Regions from separate parts of the Streptomyces sp. NPDC001348 genome, predicted to be linked through region 2. Evidence: riboswitches for the same ligand, from Rfam matches in the RefSeq annotation. Region 2 holds a riboswitch; each other region holds the start of a gene.
The links. A riboswitch is a leader RNA that binds a small molecule or an ion and turns the genes downstream of it on or off. The one in region 2 is predicted to bind cyclic di-AMP.

Region 1: another riboswitch for cyclic di-AMP. It lies ahead of ACWC21_RS26360 (M23 family metallopeptidase); the one in region 2 lies ahead of ACWC21_RS02525 (NlpC/P60 family protein).
Region 3: another riboswitch for cyclic di-AMP. It lies ahead of ACWC21_RS21110 (transglycosylase family protein); the one in region 2 lies ahead of ACWC21_RS02525 (NlpC/P60 family protein).
Region 4: another riboswitch for cyclic di-AMP. It lies ahead of ACWC21_RS31660 (NlpC/P60 family protein); the one in region 2 lies ahead of ACWC21_RS02525 (NlpC/P60 family protein).

The regions. Positions count from the first base shown of each region.
Region 1 covers NZ_JBSFIK010000027.1:117,103-124,586, forward strand. Annotated here, with positions in the region: gene ACWC21_RS26350 (M16 family metallopeptidase) at 1-1,218, shown strand, start outside; gene ACWC21_RS26355 (M16 family metallopeptidase) at 1,215-2,603, shown strand; cyclic di-AMP (ydaO/yuaA leader) riboswitch at 2,863-3,024, shown strand; gene ACWC21_RS26360 (M23 family metallopeptidase) at 3,038-3,808, shown strand; gene ACWC21_RS26365 (GntR family transcriptional regulator) at 4,028-4,723, shown strand; gene ACWC21_RS26370 (HPr family phosphocarrier protein) at 4,872-5,153, opposite strand; partial or broken gene ACWC21_RS26375 (bifunctional acetate--CoA ligase family protein/GNAT family N-acetyltransferase) at 5,347-7,484, shown strand, end outside.
Region 2 covers NZ_JBSFIK010000002.1:152,701-160,184, reverse strand. Annotated here, with positions in the region: gene ACWC21_RS02535 (FAD-dependent oxidoreductase) at 1-122, opposite strand, end outside; gene ACWC21_RS02530 (NAD-dependent epimerase/dehydratase family protein) at 245-1,315, shown strand; gene ACWC21_RS02525 (NlpC/P60 family protein) at 1,291-3,399, opposite strand; cyclic di-AMP (ydaO/yuaA leader) riboswitch at 3,408-3,580, opposite strand; gene ACWC21_RS02520 (GNAT family N-acetyltransferase) at 3,902-4,525, shown strand; gene ACWC21_RS02515 (lipoprotein) at 4,542-5,207, opposite strand; gene ACWC21_RS02510 (flavodoxin family protein) at 5,373-5,831, shown strand; gene ACWC21_RS02505 (DedA family protein) at 5,989-6,609, opposite strand; gene ACWC21_RS02500 (ATP-binding protein) at 6,905-7,484, opposite strand, start outside.
Region 3 covers NZ_JBSFIK010000019.1:83,341-90,824, reverse strand. Annotated here, with positions in the region: gene ACWC21_RS21120 (cytochrome P450 family protein) at 1-808, shown strand, start outside; gene ACWC21_RS21115 (transglycosylase family protein) at 981-2,006, shown strand; cyclic di-AMP (ydaO/yuaA leader) riboswitch at 2,195-2,379, shown strand; gene ACWC21_RS21110 (transglycosylase family protein) at 2,384-3,079, shown strand; gene eno (phosphopyruvate hydratase) at 3,383-4,684, shown strand; gene ACWC21_RS21100 (FtsB family cell division protein) at 4,818-5,294, shown strand; gene ACWC21_RS21095 (DUF501 domain-containing protein) at 5,321-5,845, shown strand; gene ACWC21_RS21090 (Ppx/GppA phosphatase family protein) at 5,914-6,879, shown strand; gene ACWC21_RS21085 (NAD(P)/FAD-dependent oxidoreductase) at 7,323-7,484, shown strand, end outside.
Region 4 covers NZ_JBSFIK010000038.1:83,481-90,964, reverse strand. Annotated here, with positions in the region: gene ACWC21_RS31680 (sensor histidine kinase) at 1-1,060, shown strand, start outside; gene ACWC21_RS31675 (NlpC/P60 family protein) at 1,138-2,151, opposite strand; gene ACWC21_RS31670 (hypothetical protein) at 2,513-2,866, shown strand; gene ACWC21_RS31665 (tellurite resistance/C4-dicarboxylate transporter family protein) at 2,844-3,800, opposite strand; gene ACWC21_RS31660 (NlpC/P60 family protein) at 3,827-4,999, opposite strand; cyclic di-AMP (ydaO/yuaA leader) riboswitch at 5,008-5,160, opposite strand; gene pcrA (DNA helicase PcrA) at 5,413-7,484, shown strand, end outside.

The DNA of each region.
Region 1 (7,484 bases), on a different contig from region 2:
CTCTTCGAGCACCTGATGTTCCAGGGTTCCGGGCAGGTGAAGGGCAACGGCCACTTCGAACTGGTGCAGGGCGCCGGCGGCTCGCTGAACGGCACCACCAGCTTCGAACGCACCAACTACTTCGAGACCATGCCCGCCCACCAGCTGGAGCTCGCGCTCTGGCTGGAGGCCGACCGCATGGGCTCGCTGCTGGCCGCCCTCGACGAAGAGTCCATGGAGAACCAGCGCGACGTCGTCAAGAACGAGCGCCGGCAGCGCTACGACAACGTCCCGTACGGCACCGCGTTCGAGAAGCTGACCGCCCTGGCCTACCCGCAGGGCCACCCCTACCACCACACACCGATCGGCTCCATGGCGGACCTGGACGCGGCGACGCTGGAGGACGCGCGCGCGTTCTTCCGCACCTACTACGCGCCGAACAACGCCGTCCTCTCCGTCGTCGGGGACATCGACCCCCAGCAGACCCTCGCCTGGGTCGAGAGGTACTTCGGCTCCATCCCCTCCCACGACGGCAAGCCCCAGCCGCGCGACGGCTCGCTGCCGGAGGTCATCGGGGAACAGCTGCGCGAGGTCGTCGTGGAGGAGGTCCCGGCGCGCGCCCTGATGGCCGCCTACCGGCTCCCGCACGACGGCACGCGCGCGTGCGACGCGGCCGACCTGGCGCTCACCGTCCTCGGCGGCGGCGAGTCCTCCCGCCTCTACAACCGGCTCGTACGACGGGACCGCACCGCGGTCACGGCCGGGTTCGGGCTGCTGCGGCTGGCCGGGGCGCCCTCCCTGGGCTGGCTGGACGTGAAGACCTCCGGCGACGTCGAGGTGCCGGTCATCGAGAGCGCGATCGACGAGGAGCTCGCCCGGTTCGCCGAGGAGGGCCCCACCCCCGAGGAGATGGAGCGCGCCCAGGCCCAGTTGGAGCGCGAGTGGCTGGACCGGCTGGGCACGGTCGCGGGCCGCGCCGACGAACTGTGCCGGTACGCGGTCCTCTTCGGCGACCCGCAGCTCGCCCTCACGGCCGTCCAGCGCGTCCTCGAGGTGACCCCAGAGGAGGTCCAGGAGGTCGCCAAGGCCCGCCTGCGCCCCGACAACCGCGCGGTGCTCGTCTACGAGCCGGTCTCGGCGGAGGCCGCCGAGCAGGCCGAGGACGTGGACGTACCCGAGGACCCGGAGTCCGAGGCAACCGTGGACGCAGGCGACCAGAACGAGGAGGCCGGCAAGTGAGCGAGCTCGCCGCTATGGAGTTCCACCCGCAGCCCCAGGCGGGCGAGGCCAGGCCGTGGGCGTTCCCGGCCCCCGAGCGCGGCGCGCTCGACAACGGTCTGACCGTCCTGCGCTGCCACCGCCCCGGCCAGCAGGTGGTCGCCGTCGAGGTGCTCCTGGACGCGCCCCTGGACGCGGAGCCGGCCGGCCTGGACGGCGTCGCCACGATCATGGCGCGGGCCTTCTCCGAGGGCACCGACAAGCACTCGGCGGAGGAGTTCGCCGCCGAGCTCGAGCGGGCGGGTGCCACGCTCGACGCGCACGCCGACCACCCCGGCGTCCGCCTCAGCCTGGAGGTTCCCGCCTCCCGCCTGGCCAAGGGGCTCGGGCTGCTGGCCGACGCCCTCAGGGCGCCCGCGTTCGCCGACGACGAGGTCGAGCGGCTGGTGCGCAACCGTCTCGACGAGATCCCGCACGAGCTGGCCAACCCCTCCCGCCGCGCAGCCAAGGAGCTGTCCCGGCAGCTCTTCCCGCCGACCTCGCGGATGTCCCGGCCGCGCCAGGGCACCGAGGACACCGTCGCCAAGATCGACTCGGCGGCCGTCCGCGCCTTCTACGACCGGCACGTGCGGCCCGCCACCGCCACCGCCGTGGTGGTGGGCGACCTGACCGGCATCGATCTGGACGCACTGCTCGGCGAGACCCTGGGCGTCTGGCAGGGCTCCTCGGCCCAGCCCCGCCCGGTGCCGCCGGTGACCGCCGACGACACCGGACGCGTCGTCATCGTCGACCGCCCGGGCGCCGTCCAGACCCAGCTGCTCATCGGCCGCGTCGGCCCCGACCGGCACGACCGGGTGTGGCCCGCCCAGGTGCTCGGCACCTACTGCCTCGGCGGCACCCTCACCTCCCGCCTCGACCGTGTGCTGCGCGAGGAGAAGGGCTACACCTACGGTGTGCGCGCGTTCGGGCAGGTTCTGAGGTCCGGCCCCGAGGGCGACGGCGCCTCGATGCTCGCCATCAGCGGCTCCGTTGACACCCCGAACACCGGTCCCGCGCTGCAGGACCTGTGGACGGTGCTGCGCACGCTCGCCGCCGAGGGGCTCACCGACGCGGAGCGCGACGTGGCCGTGCAGAACCTCGTCGGGGTGGCGCCGCTGAAGTACGAGACGGCCGCCGCCGTGGCGAGCACGCTGGCCGACCAGGTCGAGCAGCACCTGCCCGACGACTTCCAGGCGACGCTTTACCGGCAGCTCGCCGCCACCGGCACGGTGGAGGCGACCGCGGCGGTCGTCAACGCCTTCCCGGTGGACCGTCTGGTGACCGTCCTGGTCGGGGACGCGGCGCAGATCAAGGAGCCCGTCGAGGCGCTCGGCGTCGGCGAGGTCTCCGTCGTGGCCGCCGAGTAGCCGACAGGGCTCGGCGGGAACGGCAGCCGAGCGGCGGTCGCGGCAGCGGCACGCGCGCGTGGGGCCCTGGTGACCGATGGATCGCCAGGGCCCCACGGTGTTCCCGAAAGTCCTCGCAGGATGTCCGAATTGAGGCAGAGGTTGCCTGTCTGCCCTGTGGGATGCGCTACAAAAACCCTGTCGCGTTTGAGGATTGAAAGGCGCGCCGCTTAGCGTCGTCCGGGCTGTTCGTCAGGCATCGCGCCGCACCCGCGGCACCGGACAGTCATCGCCGAGTCCCCGTACGGCGCGAGCCAGGGGAGCCGGGGACCCATCGTCCCTTGGGGTGAATCGGACGCCCGCGCACACCGCGAGGGGGTCCGTAGGAGACCTTCCTGCTCCGAACCCGTCAGCTAACCCGGTAGGCGAGAAGGAAGGAAAGGACCAGCCACTTCATGGCGTTCACCCGCGCCACCGGGAAGCACCGCCGTCCCAGCCGGATGCACCGCACCACCGCCCGCGCCGCGGGCGTCGCGGCCCTCGCCACCACGGGCGCGATCGGCGCCCTCGCCGCCCCGGCGCTCGCCGCCGAGCCCGCGCCCGCGCCCGAGCAGACCGCCCTCACCCCGGTCATCACCATCAGCGACTCGGTCCCCGAGCAGATCGACGCCCAGGCCACCGCCCAGAAGGAGGCCGCCCAGCTGAAGGCGGCCGAGGAGGCCGCGCGCAAGAAGGCCGCCGAGCAGGCGAGGAAGGCACGCGAGGCGGCCCAGGAGGCCAAGGCACGGGCGGCCCGTGCGGCCGAGCGCAAGCGGCTGAACGCGTTCGTCGCGCCGATCACCGACTCGTACGTCTCCACCGGCTACCAGGCCAGCAGCTCCCTGTGGTCGTCGGGCTCGCACACCGGTATCGACTTCCACGCCGCGAGCGGCACCGCCGTCCACGCGGTCGGCTCCGGCACCGTGGTGTCCACCGGCTGGGGCGGGGCGTACGGCAACCAGATCGTGATCAAGATGGCCGACGGCATGTACACCCAGTACGGCCACCTGTCGTCCATCGGCGTCTCGGTCGGTCAGAAGGTCACCCCGGGCCAGCAGATCGGTCTGTCCGGCTCGACCGGCAACACCACCGGGCCGCACCTCCACTTCGAGGCCCGCACCGGCCCGGACTACGGTTCGGACGTCGACCCCATCGCCTACCTCCGCAAGCACGGCGTGAACGTCTGACCCGAATCGCCCCCAGGAACCCCGAGATCCACCCCCCCACCCGAAGCCCCGGCCCGAGAGCCGGGGCTTTCGTGGTTTCCGCACCTCTGCACCGGCCTTCACTGTCCAAAAAAACTCCATGGATTCCGGCCCGCCGTCGGAAATTCGCACGCATTGGAATAGAGTCACGGAACGGGCGTCAGTCGGCGGCGTTTCACGGGGATTATGGCGGAGGTCGGTATGCGTATTCCGGCGCACTCGGTATGCACGGCGATCCGGGACGACATCGTGGCCGGTGTCTACGCGCGCGGCAGCCGGCTCACCGAGGAACTCCTCGCCCGCCGCTACGGCGTCTCGCGCGTCCCCGTCCGGGAGGCCCTGCGCACCCTGGAGGCCGAGGGCTTCGTGGTGACCCGGCGGCACGCGGGCGCGTGCGTCGCCGAACCGACCGAGCAGGAGGCCGCCGACCTGCTGGACATGCGCGTGCTGATGGAGCCGCTGGGCGCCGCCCGCGCCGCCCAGCGGCGCACGGAGGCCCATCTCAAGGTGCTGCGCGGCCTGGTGAGACTCGGCCAGGAGCGGGCCCGCAGGGGCAGCAGCGAGGACCTGCGCTCCCTGGGCGGCTGGTTCCACGAGACGCTAGCCCAGGCCTCCGGCAGCCACGCGCTGACCTCCGTGCTCACCCAGCTGCGGCACAAGATCGCCTGGATGTACGCGGTGGAGGCACCCGCCGACCCGGTGGAGTCCTGGGTGGAGCACGGCGCCATCGTGGACGCGGTGGCGCGCGGCGACGGCGAGCGCGCGCGGGCGATCACGGCGCTGCACACCGAGCGGGCGACGGCCGCCCACCGGCTGCGTTTCCCGGGCACCGCCGACCGCCCGGAACGTGTGAGGGCTTCGCAACAAGCCGTAAACATGCCGAGCCTGCGGAATTAACACGGGCACCGTATACAAAGAAGAACAATTCGGCGGGGTGTATTTTCCGTGCTCGAATTCCTGGTGTGCGGAGAATTCCAGGTGAAACGGCGGAGCCGCGCCGCCCGAAAGGGGCGACGCGGCTCCGCCGTTCTGCGCGGTCCGTGGTTCAGACGGTCTCGGGCAGCTCCTCGAGCCCCTCGGAGACCAGCTTCGCCAGACGGTCCAGGGCGGCGTCCGCGCCCTCGGCGTCGGAGGCGAGCACGATCTCCTCGCCGCCCTGGGCGCCGAGGCCGAGGACGGCCAGCATGGAGGCCGCGTTGACCGGAGTGCCGCCGGTCTTGGCGATCGTCACCGGCACGCCTGCGGCCGTGGCGGCTCGGACGAAGATGGAGGCGGGGCGGGCGTGGAGGCCCTCGGCCCAGCCGACGTTGACGCGGCGCTCAGCCATGTGTTGCTGCCCTTCAGTTCTCGGTGTTGCCTAGACCGCTCTGTTGTCTAGACCAGTTTCCCATATTCACGAAGCGTCCCCGGACGGTGCTTCGTCCCGTCCGGAGCCGGTGTCGGATCGCGGCCTCGATCCGACACCGTCCTCCACAGACTGCCTCGCGCCGCTGTCGGACGCGAGCCGTACTCTGGGGCCCATGCAGACCCCGGCGGACCGGCAGGACCGGCACGAGTACCCCGCCCACTGGGAGGCGGACGTGGTGCTGCGCGACGGCGGTACCGCGCGCATCCGGCCGATCACCGTCGATGACGCCGACCGGCTGGTCAGCTTCTACGAACAGGTCTCGGACGAGTCGAAGTACTACCGCTTCTTCGCTCCGTACCCGCGCCTGTCCGCCAAGGACGTCCACCGCTTCACGCACCACGACTTTGTGGACCGGGTGGGACTCGCGGCCACGGTCGGCGGCGAGTTCATCGCCACCGTACGCTATGACCGCATCGGCGCCGACGGCATGCCCGCCTCCGCGCCCTCCGACGAGGCCGAGGTCGCCTTCCTGGTGCAGGACGCGCACCAGGGCCGCGGGGTCGCCTCCGCCCTGCTGGAACACATCGGGGCCGTCGCGCGCGAGCGCGGTATCCGCCGGTTCGCCGCCGAGGTGCTGCCCGCCAACACCAAGATGATCAAGGTGTTCACGGACGCCGGGTACACCCAGAAACGCAGCTTCGAAGACGGCGTCGTACGCCTGGAGTTCGACCTCGAACCCACGGACCGCTCGCTCGCCGTCCAGCAGGCGCGGGAGCAGCGTGCCGAGGCCCGTTCGGTCCGGCGGCTGCTGGTGCCGGGGGCGGTCGCCGTGGTCGGCGTCGGCCGCACGCCCGGGGGCGTGGGGCGCGGTGTCCTGGGCAACATCCGGGCCGCCGGCTACACCGGACACCTGTACGCCGTGAACCGGGCCTTCCCCGAGGACCTGAAGGAGGTCGACGGCGTGCCCGCGCACCGTTCGGTGCGGGACGTCGACGGCCCCGTGGACCTGGCCGTGGTGGCCGTGCCCGCCGAGCACGTGCCCGAGGTGGTCGCCGAGTGCGGCGAGCACGGTGTGCAGGGCCTCGTCGTGGTCTCCGCCGGGTACGCGGAGGCCGGGCCCGACGGACGCGAGCGGCAGCGAGCGCTCGTCAGGCAGGCCCGCACGTACGGCATGCGGATCATCGGGCCCAACGCCTTCGGGATCATCAACACCTCGCCGGACGTCCGGCTCAACGCCTCCCTCGCCCCCGAGATGCCGCGCCCCGGCCGCATCGGGCTGTTCGCCCAGTCCGGTGCCATCGGCATCGCACTGCTGTCCCGGCTGCACCGGCGCGGCGGAGGGGTCACCGGCGTCACGGGCGTGTCCACCTTCGTGTCGTCCGGCAACCGCGCCGACGTCTCCGGCAACGATGTGCTGCAGTACTGGTACGACGACCCGGACACCGACGTCGCCCTCATGTACCTGGAGTCCATCGGCAACCCCCGCAAGTTCAACCGGCTCGCCCGGCGGACCGCCGCGGCCAAGCCGCTGGTGGTGGTCCAGGGCGCCGGATCCGCCCCGCAGGGGCATGCGGTACGGGCCACCCGGCTGCCGCACACGACCGTGTCCGCGCTGCTCAGACAGGCCGGGGTGATCCGGGTCGACACGATCACCGAGCTGGTCGACGCGGGACTGCTGCTCGCCCGGCAGCCGCTGCCCCCCGGACCGCGGGTGGCGATCCTCGGGAACTCGGAGTCGCTGGGCCTGCTGACGTACGACCAGTGCCTCGCGGAGGGACTACGGCCCTCGCGGCCGCTCGATCTGACGACGCAGGCCTCGGCGGAGGACTTCCACAGGGCGCTGTCCCGGGCGCTGGCCGACGACACGTGCGACGCGGTCGTGGTGACCGCGATACCGGCGATCGGGGAGGCGTCGCCCGCCGACGCGGAGCTGGCCCAGGCGCTGCGGTCGGCCGCCGCCGGTGTGCCGGGGAAGCCGGTGCTCGTCGTGCACGTGGAGCTCGGGGGTCTCGCGGAGGCGTTGTCGGCCGCGGCCAGTACGGCACCGGCCTCGCCCGAGCGGGGTGACACCCGCCGCCCCGCGGAACGGCCGCCCGTGGCGGCGGTGGACCGCCGGCCCGCGCCGGCCGCGGTCGCCGATCAGAACTGCTCGCGCCTCATCCCCGCCTACCCCGCCGCCGAGCGGGCCGTCCGTGCCCTCGCCGAGGCCGTGAAGTACGCGCAGTGGCGCCGGGAGGCCGCCGACCCGGGGAAGGTGCCCGAGTACGAGGACATCGACGAGAAGGGGGCGGCCCGGCTGATCGGCGGGCT
Region 2 (7,484 bases):
CGCTCGAAGAGGTCGATGGACACGCCGGGCTCGGCCGCCACCTTGGACTTGAGCAGGGCGTCGGCGGCGTAGATCCCGGCCGGGCCGGCTCCGACTATGGCTACCCGCAGCGGGCGCGGCATGATCAGGTTCCCTTCGAGCGATGACAGGCGACTCGATCGGGAAGCCTAAACTAAGGTACGCCTAACTCAGTACGCGGGTCCGTTCTATGAGCTCATAAACCGATCTTATGGGGTGGGGTGTGATGGTGGGTTCCGGTTCGGCGCCCGTCCTGGTGACCGGCGGCAGCGGGTTCGTCGGCAGCCATCTGGTGCGGCGGCTGCTGGAGCGCGGCTATCGGGTGCACGCGACCGTGCGCCGGCTCGCGAACCCGGCGAAGGTGCGGCCTCTCTGGGAGATGCAGGAGGCCTTTCCCGGACAACTGGCGCTGTTCGAGGCCGATCTGCTCGAGGAGGGCTCGTTCGACGAGGCGATGCGGGGTTGTGCGGTCGTCTTCCACGTGGCGTCGCCGTTCCTCATGCCGGAGAAGATCAAGGACGGCCGCCGGGACGTCGTCGACCCGGCCGTGCGGGGCACCCGCAACGTGCTCGCGTCGGTGGAGCGCACGCGCTGCGTGCGGACGCTGGTGTTCACCTCCACGGTCGGCGCCGTGTTCGGCGACTACGCGGACGTCCTCGCCATGGACGGCCAGGTGCTGTCGGAGAAGTACTTCAACACCACCAGCACGGTGGAGAACAACCCGTACCACTACGCGAAGACCGTCGCGGAGCGCATCGCGTGGGAGGCCGAACGGGCCCAGGACCGCTGGCGGATGGTGTCCGTCAACCCCGGCCTGATCCTGGGTCCCTCACTCACTCCGGCGTCCGACTCGGGCAGTCTCTTCCTGCTCGACGAGCTGTTCAAGGGCTACTTCTGCTACGGCGCCCCGGACTTCAGCTTCACGACGGCGGACGTGCGGGACGTCGCCGACGCCCACGTCCTCGCCGCGGAGAACCCGGCGGCGAAGGGCCGCTACATCGTCGCGGCCGAGACCATGACGTCCTTCCACGAGATGTCACGCGTCATCCGCGCCCGCCGTCCCCACGACCTCCGTCTGCCGCGCACCGCGCTGCCGCACTGGCCGGTGCGCGTCCTGGGCCCGGCCTTCGGTCTCACCCAGGACTACATCCGCAAACACCTCGGCATCCGTTTCCGCGTGGACAACAGCCGGAGCGTGCGCGAGCTGGGTCTCACCTACCGTCCGGTCGAGGAGACCCTGCTCGATCACTACGAGAGCTGGCGCGGGCGCTCTCACGCCGGCCGTATCACGCGCTGAATCGCCGCCTCTCCGGCGCCGTAGACCGACTCCTCGCGGATGTAGGCGCCCTGGCCCGGCGCGTGGATCATCATGCCGTTGCCGACGTACAGGCCGACGTGGCTCGCGTCGTCGAAGAAGAACACGAGGTCCCCCGGCTGTGCGTCACCCAGGGTCACCGGGGTGCCGGCGTCCGCCTGCTCCCGGGCGGCACGCGGCAGCGTCACGCCCGCGGTGCGCCAGGCGGCCTGGGTCAGACTCGAGCAGTCGTAGGAGCCCGGCCCGGTCGCACCCCACACACAGGGCCGCCCGATCTGTGCCCGGGCGAAGGCCAGCGCCTTCGCGGCCCTGCTTTCGAACGGGGCAGGGGCCGCGGCGGGTGCGGGTGCGGGTGCGGGTGCGGGTGCCGGTGCGGGAGTGGGGGCCGGGGCCGGTGGGGCGGGTGCGAGGGTGGGCGCCGCGAGAGGGCTGACGGTGGCGAAGGCGCCGGTGGTGGTCACGGGGGGCGCGGCGATGACCGCTCCAGCGCTCATCAGGGGGTTGGGGGCGCTGAAGGTACCCGCGCCGGGGACGGGGCCGGGCGCGGTGACGGTCGCCGTGTTGGTGAGGGGCGCGGCAGCGGTGACCGTCCCGGTGCCGGCGACGGGGTTGGGAACGGCGAAGGCTCCTGCACCTGCGGCCGGGTTGGGGACGGCGAAGGTTCCGGTGCCGGCGACGGGGTTGGGGACGGCGAAGGAGCCGCTGTCCGTCAGAGGGTTGGGGACGGCGAAGGAGCCGCTGTCGGTGAGGGGGTTGGGGACGGCGAAGGTTCCGGTGCCGGCGACGGGGTTGGGGACGGCGAAGGAGCCGCTGTCCGTCAGCGGGTTGGGGACGGCGAAGGAGCCGCTGTCGGTGAGGGGGTTGGGGACGGCGAAGGAGCCGGTGCCGGCGACGGGGTTGGGGACCGCGAAGGAGCCGCTGTCCGCCAGAGGGTTGGGGACGGTGAAGGAGCCGCTGTCGGCGACGGGGTTGGGGACCGCGAAGGAGCCGCTGTCCGTCAGCGGGTTGGGGACGGCGAAGGTTCCGGTGCCCGCGACGGGGTTGGGCACCGCGAAGGAGCCGCTGTCCGTCAGGGGGTTGGGAACGCTGAAGTTTCCGGTGCCGGTCATGGGGGCGGCACCCTGGGCGGCGACGCCCAGGGAGGCGCCGGGGAACGCGCCCCCGGGAGCGGCCGTGCCGGCACCGGCCGTCGCGCCTGTCGCACCTCCGTCGGCGGTACCACCGCCCACGGCGGACAGACCCGCGCTGAGCCCGGACCACTGCCGGCGCAGCCACTCGTGCTCCTCGGGCTGAAGAGCCTGCTCCGGGTCGCCGCGCCAGGTCTGCATGGCGGGACGGGCGGGCTCGGCCGCCGGGCGGGGTGCGGACGAGTCGGGTTGTGCGATCCGGCGGGAGAGGAGTTCCCGGGCCGCGGCGAGCTTCTGCTGGTACTTCCCCTTCGAAGCCAGCGGCGAGGACCGCCGCGGCGCGGCAGCGGGCAGCGCCAGGGCCGTCTCCCGCCGCGGCTCCGGCACGGCGGGCAGCGCGGCGACGGGCCCGGCGGTCAGTTCCGCTCTGGGGCGCGCGGTCAGCTCCGGTACGGCACGGCCGCCCCCCTGCCCGGTGGGCCCGGCGGGCAGCTCAGGCAGGGAGCGCCCGGCCGCTTCCAGCAGCTCTTCCGGGATCGGGACAATGGCGCCGGGGCGCCGCTCCGGCGAGCGCTTGGGCGTCCGGTCCTTGGGCAGTACCGCCGGAACGGTGGGACCCAGCTTGGAACGCGCCCCCGTCATCCACTCCCGGGCGACATTGTCCAGCCCGGCGCTGGACGTGCGGGACGGCGTCCGGTCCGAGGGCAGCGCGGCGGGAACGGTGGGACCCAGCTTGGAACGCGCCCCCGTCATCCACTGCCGGGCGATGTTGTCCAGCCCGGGGTCGGCACCCCGGTCCGGCCTGCGCAGGCGTACGCCCCGGCCGCGCGTTCCCCCCGATGACGCGCGGGTCGCGTTGAAGTTCCCCGTGGCGTTCTCGGTCTGGTCGTAAAGGCTGTCGATTCGCTGCCGAACCTCGTCGCGGCTTTCGCGCGCCATGGGGGCCGTACTCCTTCCGTGCTCCGCCTACCGGGTTAGCTGTCGGGTTCGGGCGGTCGATGGTGGAAGGCATGCCCTACGACCCCTGCCCCGTCGGGCGGTCGGGCCGATTCACCCCAAGTCGGTTGGGTCCCCGGCTCCGGCTGCCCCGCGGGGACACCGGACTCGGCGGAGGCCGCGCGGCCCGGCGGGGTTCGCCGGGGGGAGCCGTGCGGTCTGGTCGCCAACCTAACCAACTTGTGTGGCTGGTGTGAAGGTTGAAGCGCGGAATGTCCGATACGTAATTGTGATATTCGTCCTGCTGCTGGTGATCATTTGGTGAAGACGGCTCAAACCGTCCTCGCGGGCGCGTCAGTTGAACCGCCGGAGGACCCAAGGTGGCCTTCCCGAGGCGGGGTTGCGCCTGTGGCCCGGTGCGCTCGGCGCGTTGCCCGGGGCGGTGCGGTCCGCGGGCGGCGACGTGCGTTGTGGGAGCGCTTCCATAGGCGTCAGGATGGCGTTCATGGACCCCATGCCCCGTATTCGCCCCTACCGTCCGTCGGATCGTGCGGGCGTCGCCGACGTATGCGTCCGCACCGCCCACAACGGCGGCGACTCGCGTGCCCTGTATCCCGACCACCGTCTGATGCCGACCCTGTTCGCCGAGCCGTACTGCGCCCTGGAGCCGGAACTCGCCTTCGTCCTGGACGACGGGCGGGGACGGCCGGTGGGCTACGTCGTCGGGACCGCGGACACGCAGCGGTTCGTCGAGAACTTCCGGGAGACGTGGATCCCCCGGGTGGCCGATCGCTACCCGAGGCCCTCGGCGCCGCCGCGCACGCCGAGCGAGGAGATGGTGGCGCTGCTGCACCGCCCCGAACGGATGCTCCTGCCGGAACTGGCCGCCCATCCCGCGCACCTGCACATCGACCTGCTGCCGGCATGGCAGCGGCGCGGCTACGGGCGCCGGTTGATGGACACCCTGCTGAACGCGCTGCACGAGCGCGGGGCCCCCGCGGTCCACCTCGGCATGGTGACCGCCAACACCGCGGCTCGCGCGTTCTACGACCGACTCGGCTTCCAGGAGATCCCGGTGCGGGACCCCGGCCCCCTCACCTACCTGGGCCGCTCCACCCGGCCGTGCTGACGGCCGGGCCCGGCGTTCACACGATGCGCAGGGTCCGCTTCGCCAACTCGTACGCCGGACGCATCTTCTCGTGCTCCTCCGTGTCGAGCCCGCCGAGGTGCAGCACGACCGGGCCGTGCGGCGTGGTGACCGCGAGGGCGGTCTCCTTCTTCGACTCCCCGAGGAGCTTGCTCGTGTAGACGTAGTCGACCTCGACGCCGGAGACACCGCCCGTCCTGAAGGCGCGGTACTTCTCCTTGCCCGTGTTGTCCTCCGCCGCGACGAAGGCCCGCAGGACGGCGCGCGCGTCGGCGCCGCCCGGCTTCCCCTTCCAGACGCGCAGGAAGCCGATGTGGCCGGCCGGCTTGGCGTCGATCTCGCACACGGCGGTGACCGGGCCCTGGTGGAGCAGCGCGTCGGCGAGGTCGCCGGCCGCCCCGCTCGCGTCCGCCTCGGCCTCGATCGCCTTCGCCTTCCAGCCCTTGGCGACATCGAACGTCACGGGCAGCTCACAGGCGGAACCGGCGGCGCCCGTCCTGCCGCCGCTCTCGGTGACCTCGCCGGTCGCCGTCCCGGAGTCGCCGCCCGTCGTCGACGCGCTCGGCGACGACCTCACGTCCTCGCCGTCCGGCGATCCCGCGCAGCCGCCCAGCACGGCCGCCAGCAGGACGACCGGAACCACTCGGCCCCGCACGGCCCCCATGTCGACACGCAACGCCGTAACCCCCCTCTGTCCAGGCCGGTCACCTTAACCGAGGGCACCGACAAGGTCGTACGCAATTGTGGTCGGCCACCGTCGGCCCACCGTCGGCCACCGCCGGTCCCCGGTGGCCTTGCGGCCGGAGGGCGGCCGCGGCAGGGTGCGGGTGTGCGCACCCTGCTGATCGTCCACCACACGCCCTCGCCCAACTGCCAGGCGCTGTTCGAAGCCGTCGTCTCCGGGGCCACGGCCCCGGAGATCGAGGGGGTCCGCGTGGTCCGTCGTGCGGCCCTGACCGCGACGGCGTCCGATGTGCTCGCCGCCGACGCATACCTGCTCGGCACGCCCGCCAACCTCGGGTACGTCTCCGGCGCGCTCAAGCACTTCTTCGACCAGATCTACTACCCGTGCCTGGACGAGACGCGCGGCCGCCCCTTCGGCTCCTACGTGCACGGCGGCAGCGACGTCACCGGGGCGCTGCGTGCCATCGAGACGATCACCACCGGCCTCGGCTGGCGGCGGGCGGCCGAACCGGTCGTCGTGACCGGCGAGCCCGGGAAGGCCGACACCGAGGCCTGCTGGGAACTGGGCGCGACGCTCGCCGCGGGCCTGATGGACGCCTCCTGAACGGTCCCCGGGGCAGCGCGTCCCGATGCCGGACAGCTCCGTGACGCGTTCGGGGGCCGGTGTGGCGGCGCGGGTGGGCCGGCTGCTGGTCCAGGTGCCGGGCCCGACCTACCCGGGGGGCGGAGTCCCATCGGGACGACGACAGCGCCGCCCGGGGTCAGGGCCGGCGCCGGCGGCGCAGCAGGTGGCGGGCGAGCAGGGCGGCGGCCAGCAGGCCGAGGGCGATGAGGACGTAGCGCTCATAGCGGGTGATCTGCTGGTAGACCTGGTCGATGTGGTTGCCCGCGAGGTAGGCCAGGGTCGTCCACAGGCCGACCCACAGCGCCGCGCCGAGCGCGTTGAACACCAGGAAGCGCCGCCAGGGCATGCCGATGGTGCCCGCGATGATGCCGTTGGCCTGCCGTAGTCCCTCGATGAAGCGTGCCACGGTGACGATCCCGCCGCCGTGCCGGATGAAGAACTCCTCGGCCGCCTGGAAGCGCTTGGGTGTGAGCAGGACGTATCGGCCCCACCGGTGCACGGCGGCGCGACCGCCGGACCGGCCGATCAGATAGCCCACGTTGTCCCCGAGCACGGCGGCGACGAACGCGATGGCCGCCACGGCCCCGATGTTCAGCTGCCCCGCCCCCGCGTACACGCCCGCGGCGATCAGGATCGTCTCGCCGGGAGCGGGGATGCCGAAGTCCTCCACGAAGACCACGGCGCCGACGGCCCAGTAACCGTAGTGACCGAGCAGCGGTGCCAGGTGGGCCAGCGGGCCCGGAAGGGGAGGGGCCATGCCTCCACCGTACGTCAGCGCCGATGACGCGCCGTCAGCGCGCGGGATGCCGGAAGCGCCGCTGGGGATGGTCCGGGCCCGGTTTGGGACGGGTACGGGTCCAGGAGGGATCAGCCATCCGGACCCGGGGGTGCGCCGGGGCGAGAGGGGCCATTGCGGTCACCGGGGTGCGACGGGGCCGTGAGCCGTGTCGCCCGGTGGGGTGGGATCGGATCATCAGGCGGGTGTCCTTCGGCCGAGTGGGGGATGGGCCGGGGTGGCCGCGGAGCGCGTGGGGGCGCCCTGCGGCCGGAGGTCAGGGAGTGGGAGCGGGAGGCGGCGGTGCGGCGGGCCCGGGGCCGTGCGGGGTGGTGATGAGCTCGGCCCAGACGACGCGCCCGTAGCGGTGGGGGACGCCCGCCACGCCCCAGTCGGTGCTCAGCGCCTCGACCAGCAGCAGCCCGCGGCCGCTCTGGTCTTCGGGCCCCGGCTGCCGGGGCGCCGGACGGGAGGGGCCGCGGTTGTCGTCCTGGACCTCGATGCGCAGCCGCTCGGGGCTGATGTGCAGCCGGCACACGATGCGCTCGCCCGCGGAGTGCGTGAGCGCATTGGTGACGAGCTCGGAGGTGATGAGGACGGCGCTCTCGGACACGTCCTCGTCGATGCCCCGGGCGGCGAGCGCCTTCCGCACGCAGGCGCGGGCCCGGGCCACCGATGCCGGGATCGAGGCCAGGGCGAACGCGTGCGTCCGGTCCGGCGGTTCGGCCCCGGAGGCGAGCCGGTCGGGGCCCTCGGGCCCGGGGAGTCGACCGGTGTGCTCGCCTCCGGGTGGTCGGAGGGGGTGTGCCGCCGCCGGCGGCCGGTGGGGACGTCCGTCCGCGGTCAGGTTGTCGAGG
Region 3 (7,484 bases), on a different contig from region 2:
CATCTGCGACCTGCTCGGCGTCCCGGGAGAGGACCAGGACGACTTCCGGGACTGGGCGGGGATGATGATCCGGCACGGCGGGGGCCCGCGGGGCGGCGTGGCACGGTCGGTGAAGAAGATGCGGGGCTACCTGGCCGAGCTGATCCACAAGAAGCGGGAGGCGCTCCCGGCCGAGCCGGCCCCGGGCGAGGACCTCATCTCCGGTCTCATCCGCGCCTCCGACCACGGTGAGCACCTCACCGAGAACGAGGCCGCCGCCATGGCGTTCATCCTTCTGTTCGCCGGTTTCGAGACCACGGTCAACCTGATCGGCAACGGCACGTACGCCCTTCTCACCCACCCCGCACAGCGGCAGCGGCTGCAGTCCTCCCTCGAACGCGGTGAACGGGACCTGCTGGAGACCGGGGTCGAGGAACTCCTGCGCTATGACGGCCCGGTGGAGCTGGCCACCTGGCGATTCGCCACCCGGCCCCTCACCATCGGCGGACAGGACATCGCACCCGGCGACCCCGTCCTCGTGGTGCTGGCGGCGGCGGACCGGGATCCCGAGCGGTTCGCCGACCCGGACGTCCTCGACCTCGCACGCCGTGACAATCAGCACCTCGGCTACGGCCACGGCATCCACTACTGCCTCGGCGCCCCGCTCGCCCGGCTGGAGGCCCAGACCGCGCTCGCCACCCTCCTCACCCGTGTCCCCGACCTCCGACTCGCGGTGGAAGAAACCGATTTGCGCTGGCGCGGCGGACTCATCATGCGTGGACTACGCACCTTGCCCGTGGAGTTCACACCCCGTCCCGCAATCGGCTGAAAAGCAGTACAGCCATCACAAGAAGTGACCGGTGTTCAACTCTGTGATCTTCACGTGATCTGCGCGGCATTAACTTGTGACAAGTGATCGTCTGCCGATACGTTCACTCGTCAGCGCGGTCCCTCACGGTATTCGCCGCGCTGGTCACCGCTGTCTTGCGAAAGGTCACCGCATGCTCTCCGGGAACGGTCGCCACCGTCGCCCCCGTCAGGCTCCGGCTCTCCTCGTCGCGGCCGGAGTGACCGGCTCCGCAATCGCCATCCCGCTGCTGGGCGCATCCGCCGCGAACGCGGCCGACGGGACCACGTGGGACAAGGTCGCCGACTGCGAGAGCGGCGGATCCTGGAGCGCCAACACCGGCAACGGCTACTACGGCGGCCTGCAGATCTCCCAGGACGACTGGGACGGCCACGGCGGTCTGGACTACGCCGCCAGCCCCGAAGAGGCCAGTCGCTCCCAGCAGATCGCCGTCGCCGAGAAGATCCTCGCCGACCGGGGCACCAAGCCCTGGGCCACCTGTGCCCTGCTTTCCGGTCTCACGTCGAATTCCGGTTCGGTGGACGTCGACACGGGCGTCGGAAACTCCGGATCATCCGGTTCCGTCGACTCCTCCGGTTCCTCCGGTTCATCCGGTTCCTCCGGTTCCGAGGGTTCTGCGTCCGGGAATTCTTCGGATTCCCCGAATTCCTCGTCCGGTTCGTCCGCGTCGCCCGATTCCGGCTCCTCGCCGGACGCCTCGCCCTCGCCGGATTCGGGCAAGGGTGCCGACGCCGCGGGCCGTTCCTCCGGCTCCGGCAAGTCGGATGATTCGGACAAGTCGACATCCGCCGGCTCCGGGGATGCGCAGAGCGGTGGCGGTGCGTCCGCGGCGAGCCCCGAGGCTGACGACTCGGACAATTCGTGGCAGAGCGGAGGTTCTTGGAGCCTCGTCGACACCGGGGCGATCAGTGGTGGCCGCCATCGGGGTGACATCGCGGATGAAAACGTGACAAAAAGCCGGACGACCCCTTCCTCCGGCCGTCACGCCGCACGCGGCTACACCGTCCGCACCGGCGACACCCTTGCCTCCATCGCCGACTCCCTTGACCTCGAGGGCGGTTGGCGGGCGCTCTACTCCGCCAACAAGGACGCCATCGGGACCGACCCGAATAACATCGCCCCCGGTCAGACGCTGGAACTCAGCACTCAAAACGGTTGATACAGGGGAGACTTGACGACCCCTTTTGGGCTTGATGTCCGGTTTGGTGAAAGTGTGGGATGAGTCTCAGAAGCCCTGATCGTCTTTGAAATTCGACGGATCGCGTGTCTACGGTCATGACCGCTCGCCAACGCGGGCCCCGGCTGCCGCAACGCCGAATCCTGCCAGCGGCCGCCCGGGAACAGTCGTCGCGTCAAGCGCCGTAGGCAGGAGCGGGGGACCCAAGGTAGGCGCCGGGCCCGAAGGTCGACAGACCGACGGGAACGGCTAGGGGTGGAGCCGCGTCTCGCACGAGAACCACGCGAGGTGCGGCCGGGCAACTCAACCGGCCCGAACCCGACAGCTCACCTCGCAGGCGTCGGTGAGGGGATCGATCCATGCTGTTTTCCGGCAAGGGCATGCACCGTCGTCCGTCCAAGGCCGTCCGCGCCATCGCTGTCGCCGGTGTCACCGGCGCCGCCGTCGCCGCCCCGCTGATGGCGTCCGGCACCGCCTCCGCCGCCACCGCCTCCGAGTGGGACGCGGTCGCCCAGTGCGAGTCCGGCGGCAACTGGTCCATCAACACCGGCAACGGCTACTACGGCGGCCTGCAGTTCTCCGCCTCCACCTGGGCCGCCTACGGCGGCACCCAGTACGCCCCCCAGGCCAACCAGGCCTCCAAGGCCCAGCAGATCTCCGTCGCCGAGAAGGTCCTCGCCGCACAGGGCAAGGGTGCCTGGCCGGTCTGCGGCAAGGGACTGTCCGGCGCCACGTACAGCGGCTCGAGCAGCTCCAGCGGCTCGTCGAGCTCCGCCGGCTCCTCGTCGAACGGCACCACCACCCGCTCGACCGACCAGCAGGCCGCCAACCGCTCCGAGGTGCGGTCGACGCCCAAGAAGACCGTCACCACCCCGACCGGCAAGAAGGTCGAGAAGGGCGACGGCGAGTACAAGGTCGTCACGGGTGACACCCTCAGCTCGATCGCCGCGAAGCACCACGTCGCCGGCGGCTGGGAGAAGCTGTTCCAGCTCAACAAGGACATCATCGACGACGCCAACGTCATCTACCCGGGTCAGCAGCTGCACCTGAAGTGACACCTGGCTCGTATCCGAACCACAGCGCCCTCATGGCCGCGGCCCCCACAGTGGCGGTCATATGAGGGCCTGCCGCCCTCACGGGCACCCCGCCCCGGTGCGTGTTCCCCCGTACGCACCGGGGCGGGGTTTTTCGTTCCCTCCGGGTTCCTCTTCGCCTCACCCTTTGTTCCGGCAAGGAACAATGTGTACGGTCACCGTGTCCACGGGACGGTCGGTCGGCTGCCGACGCCCCGGGGACGGTTAGGCTCTAGTCGCAAGGCACACCAGCCCCGCACTTCCAGCGTCACATCCAAGAAGGAGATGCTCGTGCCGTCCATCGACGTCGTCGTAGCCCGGGAAATCCTGGACTCCCGAGGCAACCCCACGGTCGAGGTCGAGGTCGGCCTCGACGACGGCAGCACCGGTCGTGCCGCCGTCCCGTCCGGCGCCTCCACGGGCGCCTTCGAGGCCATCGAGCTCCGCGACGGTGACCCCAACCGCTACCTCGGCAAGGGCGTGGAGAAGGCCGTCCTCGCCGTCATCGAGCAGATCGGCCCGGAGCTGGTCGGCTACGACGCCACCGAGCAGCGCCTGATCGACCAGGCGATGTTCGACCTGGACGCCACCGACAACAAGGGCTCGCTCGGCGCCAACGCCATCCTCGGTGTCTCGCTCGCCGTCGCCCACGCCGCCTCCGAGGCCAGCGACCTCCCCCTCTTCCGCTACCTGGGCGGCCCGAACGCGCACCTGCTGCCGGTGCCGATGATGAACATCCTGAACGGCGGCTCGCACGCCGACTCCAACGTGGACATCCAGGAGTTCATGATCGCCCCGATCGGCGCGGAGTCCTTCTCCGAGGCGCTGCGCTGGGGTGCCGAGGTCTACCACACCCTGAAGAAGGTCCTGAAGTCCAAGGGCCTGTCCACCGGTCTCGGCGACGAGGGCGGCTTCGCCCCGAACCTGGAGTCCAACCGCGCCGCCCTCGACCTCATCCTCGAGGCGATCAAGCAGGCCGGCTACGTCCCGGGCGAGCAGATCGCGCTCGCGCTCGACGTCGCCGCGTCCGAGTTCTACAAGGACGGCAAGTACGAGTTCGAGGGCAAGTCCCGCTCCGCCGCCGAGATGACGGAGTACTACGAGGAGCTCGTCGCCTCCTACCCGCTGGTCTCCATCGAGGACCCGCTGTTCGAGGACGACTGGGCCGGCTGGAAGGTCATCACCGACAAGCTCGGCGACAAGGTCCAGCTGGTCGGCGACGACCTGTTCGTCACCAACCCGGAGCGCCTGGCCCGCGGCATCGAGGAGGGCACCGCCAACGCCCTGCTGGTCAAGGTCAACCAGATCGGCTCGCTGACCGAGACCCTGGACGCCGTCGAGCTGGCCCAGCGCAACGGCTTCAAGTGCATGATGTCCCACCGCTCCGGCGAGACCGAGGACGTCACCATCGCCGACCTGGCCGTCGCCACCAACTGCGGCCAGATCAAGACCGGCGCCCCGGCCCGCTCCGAGCGCGTCGCCAAGTACAACCAGCTGCTGCGCATCGAGGAGATCCTCGACGACGCGGCGGTGTACGCGGGCCGCAGCGCGTTCCCGCGCTTCAAGGGCGCGATCTCCAAGGGCTGACCCCAACCGGTCGACCCCGAGCAAGGTCTAGCCAGTCGTACGTACGTCCCCGTACCCGGTCCCGTACCGTGTCCGGGGACGTACGCACGTGGGAAGCACGCGTAGGAAGCACCCAGGGGAGGCGGAGAGCCAGATGGCCGCGAAGGAACGGGACCGTTTCTCCACCGCGACCAGGATCCGGCTGCTCGGCGAGCAGACCGCGGCCCGGGTCTACCGCTCCCAGACCAAACGGCAGGCCCGTCGCTCCCGGCTCACCAGCCGGGCCGCACTGCTCGCCCTCGTGGTCTGCACCATGGTGGTGGCCCTGGCCTACCCGATGCGGCAGTACGTCTCCCAGCGCGCCCAGATCGCCGACCTGCAGCGGCAGAAGCAGCAGGCCGAGCAGCGGGTCGAAGAGCTGCGCGACCTCAAGGCACGGTGGCAGGACGACTCCTACGCCGAACAGCAGATCCGGCGGCGGCTGCACTACGTGATGCCGGGGGAGACCGGATACGTCGTGATCGACCCCCACGCGGGCAAGCAGGCGCGCGCCGACCTGGGGGCGGCCGACCGCCCCTGGTACGCGAACGTCTGGGACGGGGTCGACAAGTCCGACGCCTCCGACCAGTGAACAGACAGAGAGACTTTCTTACACGCATGGAAACGCCCCCGCCCTCCACCCCGCGCACCGAGCCCACCGAGGCCGACGTCGAGGCCTTCAGGCAGCAGCTCGGCCGGCCGCCGCGCGGACTGCGCGCCATCGCGCACCGATGCCCCTGTGGACAGCCGGACGTCGTCGAGACGGCCCCGCGGCTGCCCGACGGCACGCCCTTCCCGACGCTGTACTACCTGACGTGCCCGCGTGCCGCCTCGGCGATCGGCACGCTCGAGGCCGAGGGCGTGATGAAGGAGATGACGGAGCGGCTGGCCACCGATCCGGAGCTCGCGGCCGCCTACCGCGCCGCGCACGAGGACTACATCCGGCGCCGGGACGAGATCGAGGAACTCACGGGTTTCCCGAGCGCGGGCGGCATGCCGGACCGGGTGAAGTGCCTGCACGTCCTGGTCGCCCACTCCCTGGCCGCCGGCCCGGGCGTGAACCCGCTCGGCGACGAGGCGATCGCGATGCTGCCGGAGTGGTGGCGCAAGGGGCCGTGTGTGGTCCCGGCCGCCGACGACTGACCCCGGCTCCCGCCCCCGGAGGCCGAGCCCCCGCTTCGCACTCCCCCCGATCACAGAAGGGCCCGCCCATGACCCGCGTCGCCGCGATCGACTGCGGTACGAACTCCATCCGCCTGCTCGTCGCCGACGCGACCGTGTCCGACAGCGCCTCCGGCGCGGGCGCGACGGCCGAACTGGTCGAGCTGGACCGGCGCATGACCATCGTGCGGCTCGGGCAGGGCGTCGACCGCACCGGGCGGCTCGCCCCCGAGGCACTGGAGCGGACCTTCGCCGCCTGCCGTGAGTACGCGGCGGCCATCAAGGAACACGGCGCCGAACGGCTGCGCTTCGTCGCCACCTCCGCCTCCAGGGACGCGGAGAACCGGGACGAGTTCGTGCGCGGGGTCGTGGACATCCTCGGGGTCGAGCCCGAGGTGATCTCCGGCGACCAGGAGGCCGAGTTCTCCTTCACCGGTGCCACGAAGGAACTGACGGGGCGCGCGGACCTCGCCAGGCCCTTCCTCGTGGTGGACATCGGGGGTGGCTCCACGGAGTTCGTCGTCGGCGACGACCATGTGCGGGCCGCCCGCTCCGTGGACATCGGCTGTGTACGGATGACGGAGCGGCACCTGGTGCGCGACGGCAAGGTGAGCGACCCGCCCACCGAGGAGCAGATCGCGGCGACAAGGGCGGACATCGAGGCGGCCCTCGACCTGGCCGAGGAGACGGTCCCGCTGCGCGAGGCGCGCACCCTGGTCGGTCTCGCCGGGTCGGTCACCACCGTGTCGGCGATCGCACAGGACCTGCCCGAGTACGACTCCGGGGCCATCCACCACTCCCGCGTCTCCCTCGACCGCGTCCGCGGAATCACCAGCGCGCTGCTCCGCTCCACCCACGCCGAGCGCGCGACGATCCCCTCCATGCACCCGGGCCGCGTCGACGTCATCGGCGCGGGCGCCCTCGTCCTGCTGGCGATCATGGAACGCGTCGGGGCGGAGGAGGTCGTCGTGAGCGAGCACGACATCCTCGACGGCATCGCGTGGTCGGTCTCCTAGGCCGCGTTCGCTCTGCTCGATGACTGTCGGATGAGCAGGTCGGACAACGTTTGAGCGCCGTGGAGGGGGTGTCCAGGGCCCTTCGGTGCACCCCCGCCGAGAAAGTTCGTGAAGTTCTTCACAAGGAATTCTGCCCCCAAGAGGGATCCAAGAGGTTCCGCTGAGCCGTTCGGGGGGCCGAGTCCCCTGAGGACCTGCTCAGGAGGGCTTTGTGTGCCGGTGTTCCGGGTCCGCCCGGAGGGGGTGTTTCCGGGGGCTCTCAGGAGGCGCCGGTGGCCGGAGAGGCAGCTCATGCGGCATTGACAACGGATCACGGCGGCCGCCGGTTCCAGGTTGTGATCATGATCTGGGTCACGAGGGCCGCGGAGTCTAACACAGGCCCCCGAGGAGCTTGTGAAGGGGCGCACGAGCGACCCCCTAGGGCCGGGTGGATACTCGATGGCATGAGCACCACGGAGCGTCCCAGGATCCTCGTAGTAGGCGGTGGGTACGTAGGCCTGTACGCAGCTCGGCGCATCCAGAAGAAGATGCGCTACGGCGAGGCGACCGTCACGGTCGTCGACCCCCGGTCGTACATGACCTACCAGCCCTTCCTCCCCGAAGCC
Region 4 (7,484 bases), on a different contig from region 2:
GTTCGCGCTGTTCGTCGTCGGCGTTCCGGCGCTCACCGTGCTTCAACGACACCGTTGTCGAGCGTTACTCCGGGTGGACGTCCCCCGGCTGACGCCGACGCCGGAACGACGATGGCCGAGGCGTGCCCTGCGGTGGCTGTCCTCGGCCCAGACCTGGCGGCAGGTCTCTTACCACCTCCTGCTCGGGCCGTTGCTGGCGGCGCTGGAACTGTTGGTGCTCGCGGCGTGGACCGTGGCGGTGTCGGGCGTCACCTCCTGCGGGTGGGTCTGGGCGCTGCCGGGGGACGAGCGCCTGCAGGCGTTCTTCTACACCGTCGCCGGCGTCGTGCTGCTGTGCAGCGCGCCCTGGCTGGCCGGAACGGCGGCCCGGACCGAGACCCGGCTCGCGTCGGCGCTGCTGGGGTCCAGCCGGAACGAGCGGCTTCGGCAGCGTGTCGAGCACCTGGCTGAAAGCCGCACCGACCTGATCGAAGCCGTCGACACCGAGCGCCGCCGCATCGAACGCGACCTCCATGACGGAACCCAGCAGCGCCTGGTCTCCCTCGCGGTCAATCTGGGACTGGCCAGGGCCGCCCTCACCGACCTGCCGGACGATGCCCGTACGGTGATCGACGAGGCACACCGGGAGGCGAAGGAGGCCATCGCCGAACTCAGCGACCTCGTGCGCGGGTTGCACCCCGCGGTCCTCGAAGACCGCGGGCTGGACGCGGCGTTGTCCGGCCTGGCCGCCCGGGTGCCGTTGCCGGTTCGCCTGCGCGTCGACATCGGAGAGCGAGCAGCGCCGGTCGTGGAGTCGGTCGCCTATTTCGTGGTCTCCGAGGCGCTGACCAACGTGACCAAGCACGCCCGTGCCACGCGCGTGGAGGTGACCGTCGAACGGATCGGGAAGGTGCTGCGCGTGAACGTCACCGACGACGGGACCGGCGGCGCCGACGTCTCGGCCGGCAGCGGGCTGGGCGGACTGGCCAAACGCGTCGGCTCCGTCGACGGATCGTTCCGTGTCAGCAGCCCCGCCGGGGGCCCGACCACCATCACCGTGGAGCTGCCGTGCGAGCTGTGATCGCCGAGGACTCGGTGCTTGCCCCCGCTTCACCGGCACCGCGCCCGCCTGGGCCGCGTTCATCGTGTCGTCGGCCGTCACGCCACCCGCGTAGCCCCCGCGAACGGCATCTGGTCGACAGGCGCCAGCCGCACCGGTGCGGACGGGTTCGGGGCGTGGATCATCTGGCCGTTGCCGACGTAGATCCCGACGTGACTGACGCCCGAGTAGAAGAACACCAGGTCGCCAGGGGCGAGTTCGGACCGCGAGACACGGCGGCCCGCGTTGATCTGGGCGTAGGTCGTGCGGGGGAGGGAGATGCCGGCGGAGCGGTAGGCGGCCTGGGCCAGGCCCGAGCAGTCGAAGGCGTTCGGGCCGGTCGCGCCCCATACGTAGGGGCTGCCGAGTTTCTCGTAGGCGTACGCGACGGCCGCCGCGGCCCGTGAGTTGGGAGCCCGGGTGGCCGGGGCGGAGGTGTGCTCGGCCGGGGCCGGCATACGGTCCCGTGGAGACAGCCGGGACAGCAGCCGCCGCGCCTCGTCCAGTTTCGCCGTCACGGTCTTCTTCCGCCGCTTCAGCTCCGCCTGGCTGGACCTGAGGGACGCCAGCTCTCCATGGGCGGTGCCGCGCAGCTGCTCGATCTCCCGGAGCTGCTTCCGTACCCGTGCCACCGCCTGCGACTGCCGGTCACCGGCCCGTTCGGCGATCTCGGCACCCTGGAGGTACTGGTCGGGGTCGTCGGACAGGACCAGTTGCAGTGCCGGGTCGATCCCACCACTGCGGTACTGCGCCGTGGCGATCGAACCGAGCGCCTCGCGGGCCGTGTTCAGCTTCTGCTGCTTGCGGGCGGCCTCGTCCCGCAGCGCGTTCAGCCGCCGCTGGGCCGTGTCGGCCTTCTCCTTCACGCCGTTGTACTGCTCGGTGGCGGCCTCCGCCTGCTGGTACAGCTTGTCCACCCTGGCCCTGACCTGGGCCGGTGTCAGCTGCGGCGCCGCGTGTCCGGTTCCGTCGAAGCCCGTCGCGGTCGCCGCGCCCGCCAGGGCGATGGTGGCCGCCGTCCGGGCGGTGCCACTGCTGAGCGGGTGCCGTCTGGGCTTGCGGTGCGCTGCCACCTGGACCGTTCACGTCCTCTCGTACGACCGCCCGTGGGGGAGCGGTTGACGGTCCGGCGACGACCCGCGCGGGGCCGCCGCCGGACCTTCTCGGCGGTGGTGGCCGACTGCCGCCCCTGGCCCGGGCGGCGGTGGGGAGCCGGTCACCTGGGGGAGGACGCTAAACCGGACTGTGACGGCTCGGTAACGCATTGTGCGTAACTGACCTGACGGGGCCGCCCGGTGTCCGTGGATGACCGGACTCCCGGCGCACAGTCGCCGACTTGGGGCAGCGCGCTGACCGATGCGGCGGTTTCCGGGGCGGACCGGAGCCGTGGGGTGATATGAGGCGCATTTGTGCGGACCGTTAGGCTCCGGCCCCATGGACGTACTCATCCACCTCTTCATCGGCCTGCACATCATCGGCATCGCCGCGCTCCTCGGCGGCTTCCTGACCCAGATGAAGGCGATGGGCCGGGGCGAGGCCCGCTTCGTCCCCGGCATGCTGCACGGCGCCCTCACCATGCTGGTCACCGGTGTGATCCTGGTCGGGCTCAACCAGGCCGACGGCCATCACGTCGACAACATCAAGATCGGCGTGAAGCTGGCCCTGCTGATCGTGATCCTCGGGCTCGTCTACGTGAAACGGGACGAGGAGCGGGTGGACAAGCGCGTCTTCGGCCTGGTGGGCCTGCTCACCATGACGAACATCTTCATCGCCGTGCTGTGGACGTGATCGCGCCGACGACGGTCGCGAGCCACGCGGCCACCGAGATCCACACCAGCACCACCCCCGGGCCGCGCAGCCACGGGATCCCCAGGGCGGCGCCGACGGACAGCGCGGCGGTCGCCGTCATCCCCATCGGGAACACCGTCGACCAGCGGCGCACGTCGTAGCCCGGCCGCGGCCGGGCCGCCTCCGCGAGCAGCAGGACGGCGTAACAGGTCAGGTCCAGCACGAGCAGTGCGACGGTCACGGTACGCAGGACGTCCCGGTCGTCGCCGCTCCACAGATACAGGTGCGGGCCGTCGGCGGCGATCAGCCGCGCCCCGGCCAGCGCCGAGATGGCGAGCGCGCCGCCCGCGATCCACTGGTCCCCGGCGCCCTCGACCACCTGCCGCGGATCGAACCGGGCCAGGGCCGGCGCGTAGAACAGCAGTCCCAGCCAGAAGAGCACCAGCGCCGTGTGCGCGAGCCACGCCGTCGACGTCGCCTCGGCCAGCACGGCCGCCGCCACGGCGAGCGCCTGGGTGGCCACGCAGCCCATGAACGCCGTCCCCGGCATGCGCCGCCCCCAGTGCCGTAGGGCAGGGGCGAGCAGTACGGGCCAGAGCACGGCCGCCTGCGCGAGCAGCGCCTCGGCAAGGGCGTGCCGGCCGAGCAGGGAGAACCGGGTCCCCAGCACCGCGGTGCCGGCGACGGCGGTGAGCGCGCCCGGCGTCTCCGCCTCCGCCGCCCACCGCTCCCGCTCGAACACCAGTCGGGCGGTGAAGGCTGCCGCGAACCCCAGCCAGGCGGCACACGCCACCCCGAGGGCGATCCGCGACAGCACCGCGTGGCCCGCGAGCAGCAACCCCACCGACACGATCCCGGTCGCCATCACGGCGGCACCGCCCGCCGGTGAACGCCGGGCCCACCAGACGCGCAGGGGTGAGGAGGAGCCGGGCATGGGCCCGATGCCAGGGGCCCGGTGGCTCAGGCCGGTCGCACCACGCTGTGAATGATCGATTCGCCGCCGTAGTAGATCGACTCCTCGCGGACGTAGGCGCCGGGCTTGGGGGCGTGGATCATCATGCCGTTGCCGACGTAGATGCCGACGTGGCTGATGTCGTCGTAGAAGAAGACCAGATCACCGGGCCGGGCGTCGACGAGGGGGACCGTCGTGCCGGCGTCGACCTGGTCGTAGGTGGTGCGCGGCAGGCTGACGCCGGCGGCCCTCCAGGCGGCCTGGGTCAGACCGGAGCAGTCGTAGGAGCCGGGGCCGGTGGCGCCCCACACGTAGGGCTTGCCTATCTGGGCGCGGGCGAAGTCGATCGCCTTCGCGGCCTTGGTGGCGTACGAGGACGACGCATCCGTGGACGTCGAAGGGGATGCGGAAGGAGGGGCGGAGGGAGAGGTGGAGGGGGACGCGCCGGTGCCGGTGTCCTGGTCGGCCGCCCGCTCGGCCGCCTGCTGCTGCGCGAGCTCCGCCGCCTTGCGCGCGGCCTCCTCCCGCTGCCGCTTCTCGATCGCCGCGAGCCGGGCCTTCTCCTGGGCCGTCAGTGTGGAGAGCAGTTCGCGCGCGGTGGCGAGCTTCTTCTGGACGGTGGCCTTGGCGGTGTGCAGCTCGTTCTGCGACTCGGTCAGCGTCTCGAGGCTCGCGGTGGCCTCCTGCCGCTTCCTCATGGTCGCGGACTGCTCGGTGACGTAGTCGTCGACCGCGCCCTTTTCCCGGGAGGTCAGCCGGCTCATCAGCTGGGTCTGGTCGAAGTAGTCCTGCGGGGTGTCCGCGAGCAGGAAGGTGGCGGTGTCGGGGGCGGCGGCCCCGGTCCGGTACTGGGCCGCGGCGAACGAGCCCAGCTTCTCGCGCGCCTTGTTGAGTTTCTCCGTGCGCTTGGCGACCTCGTCGAGCAGGGAGTCGACGCGTCTGCGCTGCTTCCCGGTGTTCTCCTTGGCCGCGTTGTACTTGTCGGTCGCCGACTCCGCCTGGCGGTAGAGGGAGTCGACCTTCTTCTCGACCTCCTCCAGGCTCGGTCTGCCGTCGGCGGAGGGGGCGGCTTCGGCAGGCTGGGAGAGCAGGGCGACCGAGGTGAGGGCGGCGGTGGCGAGGGCGGGCTTGCGGATGCCCGCGACTCCCGTACCCGAGGGACGCTTGCGGTGCGACGCCAACGGAGGCGACTCCTTCCAGTGTTCCGCCTACCGGGTTAGCTGTCGGGTTCGGGCGGGTGGTTCGGAAGGGTTGCCCTACGGTCCTCGTCCTTGAGGGAGAACGGACCGATTCACCCCAGGTCTCGGTGTGGGTCCCCGGCTCCGGCTGGCGTGGGGGCGCGCGCCGGACTCGACGGAGGCCGCGCGGCCCGGCGACGTTCGCCGGTGGGGGTCGTGCGGCCTGCCAGGCACGGTAGCCAACTCGTGTGGCTCATGTGAAGGTTGATGCACGTTATGCCCGATAGATCTTATGATTTACGTAAGGTTTTTCGTCGAGGTGACGGTGCCGCTCCGGACCGTGAGCAACGGGAGGGCCGGTCATCTTTCCGGGGCGGCGGCCGGTTGTCGGTGGGGCGCCCTAGACTCGGAGAGCGATGAGCAGCCTCTTTGACGACAGCTTCCTGGCGGACCTCCAGGCCCCTCGCGGGCACGAGGAGGAGCCTCCGCCGCCGCCCGAGGACGATCACGCTCCGGAACCGGTTCCGGACGATCTGTTCGGTGGGAAGTTCGACGTGCCGCCGGACCGGGACTCCTACTACCGGGACGGCGCCCACCGGCCGGCCGTCGACGCGGCCGCGCTCCTGGAGGGGCTGAACGAGAACCAGCGCGCCGCCGTCGTCCACTCCGGCTCCCCGCTGCTCATCGTGGCAGGCGCCGGTTCCGGCAAGACCCGTGTGCTCACCCACCGCATCGCCCACCTGCTCGGCGAACGGGGCGTCCACCCGGGCCAGATCCTGGCGATCACCTTCACCAACAAGGCCGCCGGCGAGATGAAGGAGCGCGTCGAGCAGCTCGTCGGCCCGCGCGCCAACGCCATGTGGGTGATGACCTTCCACAGCGCATGCGTGCGCATCCTGCGCCGGGAGAGCAAGAAGCTCGGCTTCACGTCGTCGTTCTCGATCTACGACGCCGCCGACTCCAAGCGTCTGATGGCCCTGGTCTGCCGTGACCTGGACCTGGACCCGAAGCGCTTCCCGCCGAAGTCCTTCAGCGCCAAGATCTCCAACCTCAAGAACGAGCTGATCGACGAGGAGGACTTCGCCGCCCAGGCCACCGACGGCTTCGAGAAGACCCTCGCCCAGGCCTACGCCCTCTACCAGTCGCGGCTGCGCGAGGCCAACGCCCTCGACTTCGACGACCTGATCATGACGACGGTCAACCTGCTCCGCGCCTTCCCGGACGTCGCCGAGCACTACCGCCGCCGCTTCCGCCACGTCCTCGTCGACGAGTACCAGGACACCAACCACGCCCAGTACGCCCTCGTCCGCGAGCTCGTCGGCACCGCCGAGCACCCGGTGGACGTACCGCCCGGCCCGGACGACCTCCAGCCCGCCGAGCTGTGCGTGGTGGGTGACGCCGACCAGTCCATCTACGCCTTCCGCGGCGCGACCATCCGCAACATCCTCCAGTTCGAGGAGGACTACCCGGACGCGACGACGATCCTGCTGGAGCAGAACTACCGCTCCACCCAGACGATCCTCTCCGCGGCCAACGCCGTCATCGAGCGCAACGAGTCCCGCCGCCCCAAGAACCTGTGGACCAACGCCGGTACCGGCGCCCGCATCACGGGGTACGTGGCCGACACCGAGCACGACGAGGCGCAGTTCGTCGCCGACGAGATAGACCGCCTCACGGACGCCGGCGAGGCCAAGGCGGGCGACGTCGCCGTCTTCTACCGCACCAACGCCCAGTCCCGTGTCTTCGAAGAGGTCTTCATCCGCGTCGGCCTGCCCTACAAGGTGGTCGGCGGGGTCCGCTTCTACGAGCGCAAGGAGGTCCGGGACGTCCTGGCCTACCTGCGGGTCCTGGCCAACCCGGAGGACTCGGTGCCCCTGCGCCGCATCCTCAACGTGCCCAAGCGCGGCATCGGCGAGCGTGCCGAGGCGATGATCGACGCCCTCTCCCAGCGGGAGAAGATCAGCTTCCCGCAGGCGCTGAAGCGGGTCGATGAGGCGTACGGCATGGCGGCGCGGTCGACGAACGCCGTCAAGCGGTTCAACGTGCTGCTGGAGGAACTCCGTACGATCGTCGAGTCCGGCGCGGGCCCGGCGACCGTCCTGGAAGCCGTCCTCGAACGCACCGGCTACCTGGCCGAGTTGCAGGCCTCCACCGACCCGCAGGACGAGACCCGCATCGAGAACCTCCAGGAACTCGCGGCCGTGGCGCTCGAATTCGAGCAGGAACGCGGTGAGGGCGAGTCGGTGGGGCTGTCCGACTTCCTGGAGCAGGTCGCCCTGGTCGCCGACTCCGACCAGATCCCGGACGAGGAGGACGGCGACGGCGTCATCACGCTGATGACCCTGCACACCGCCAAGGGCCTGGAGTTCCCGGTGGTGTTCCTGACCGGCATGGAGGACGGCGTCTTCCCGCACATGCGCGCCCTCGGCCAGACCAAGGAGCTGGAGGAGGAGCGGCGCCTGGCGTACGTCGGCATCACGCGTGCACG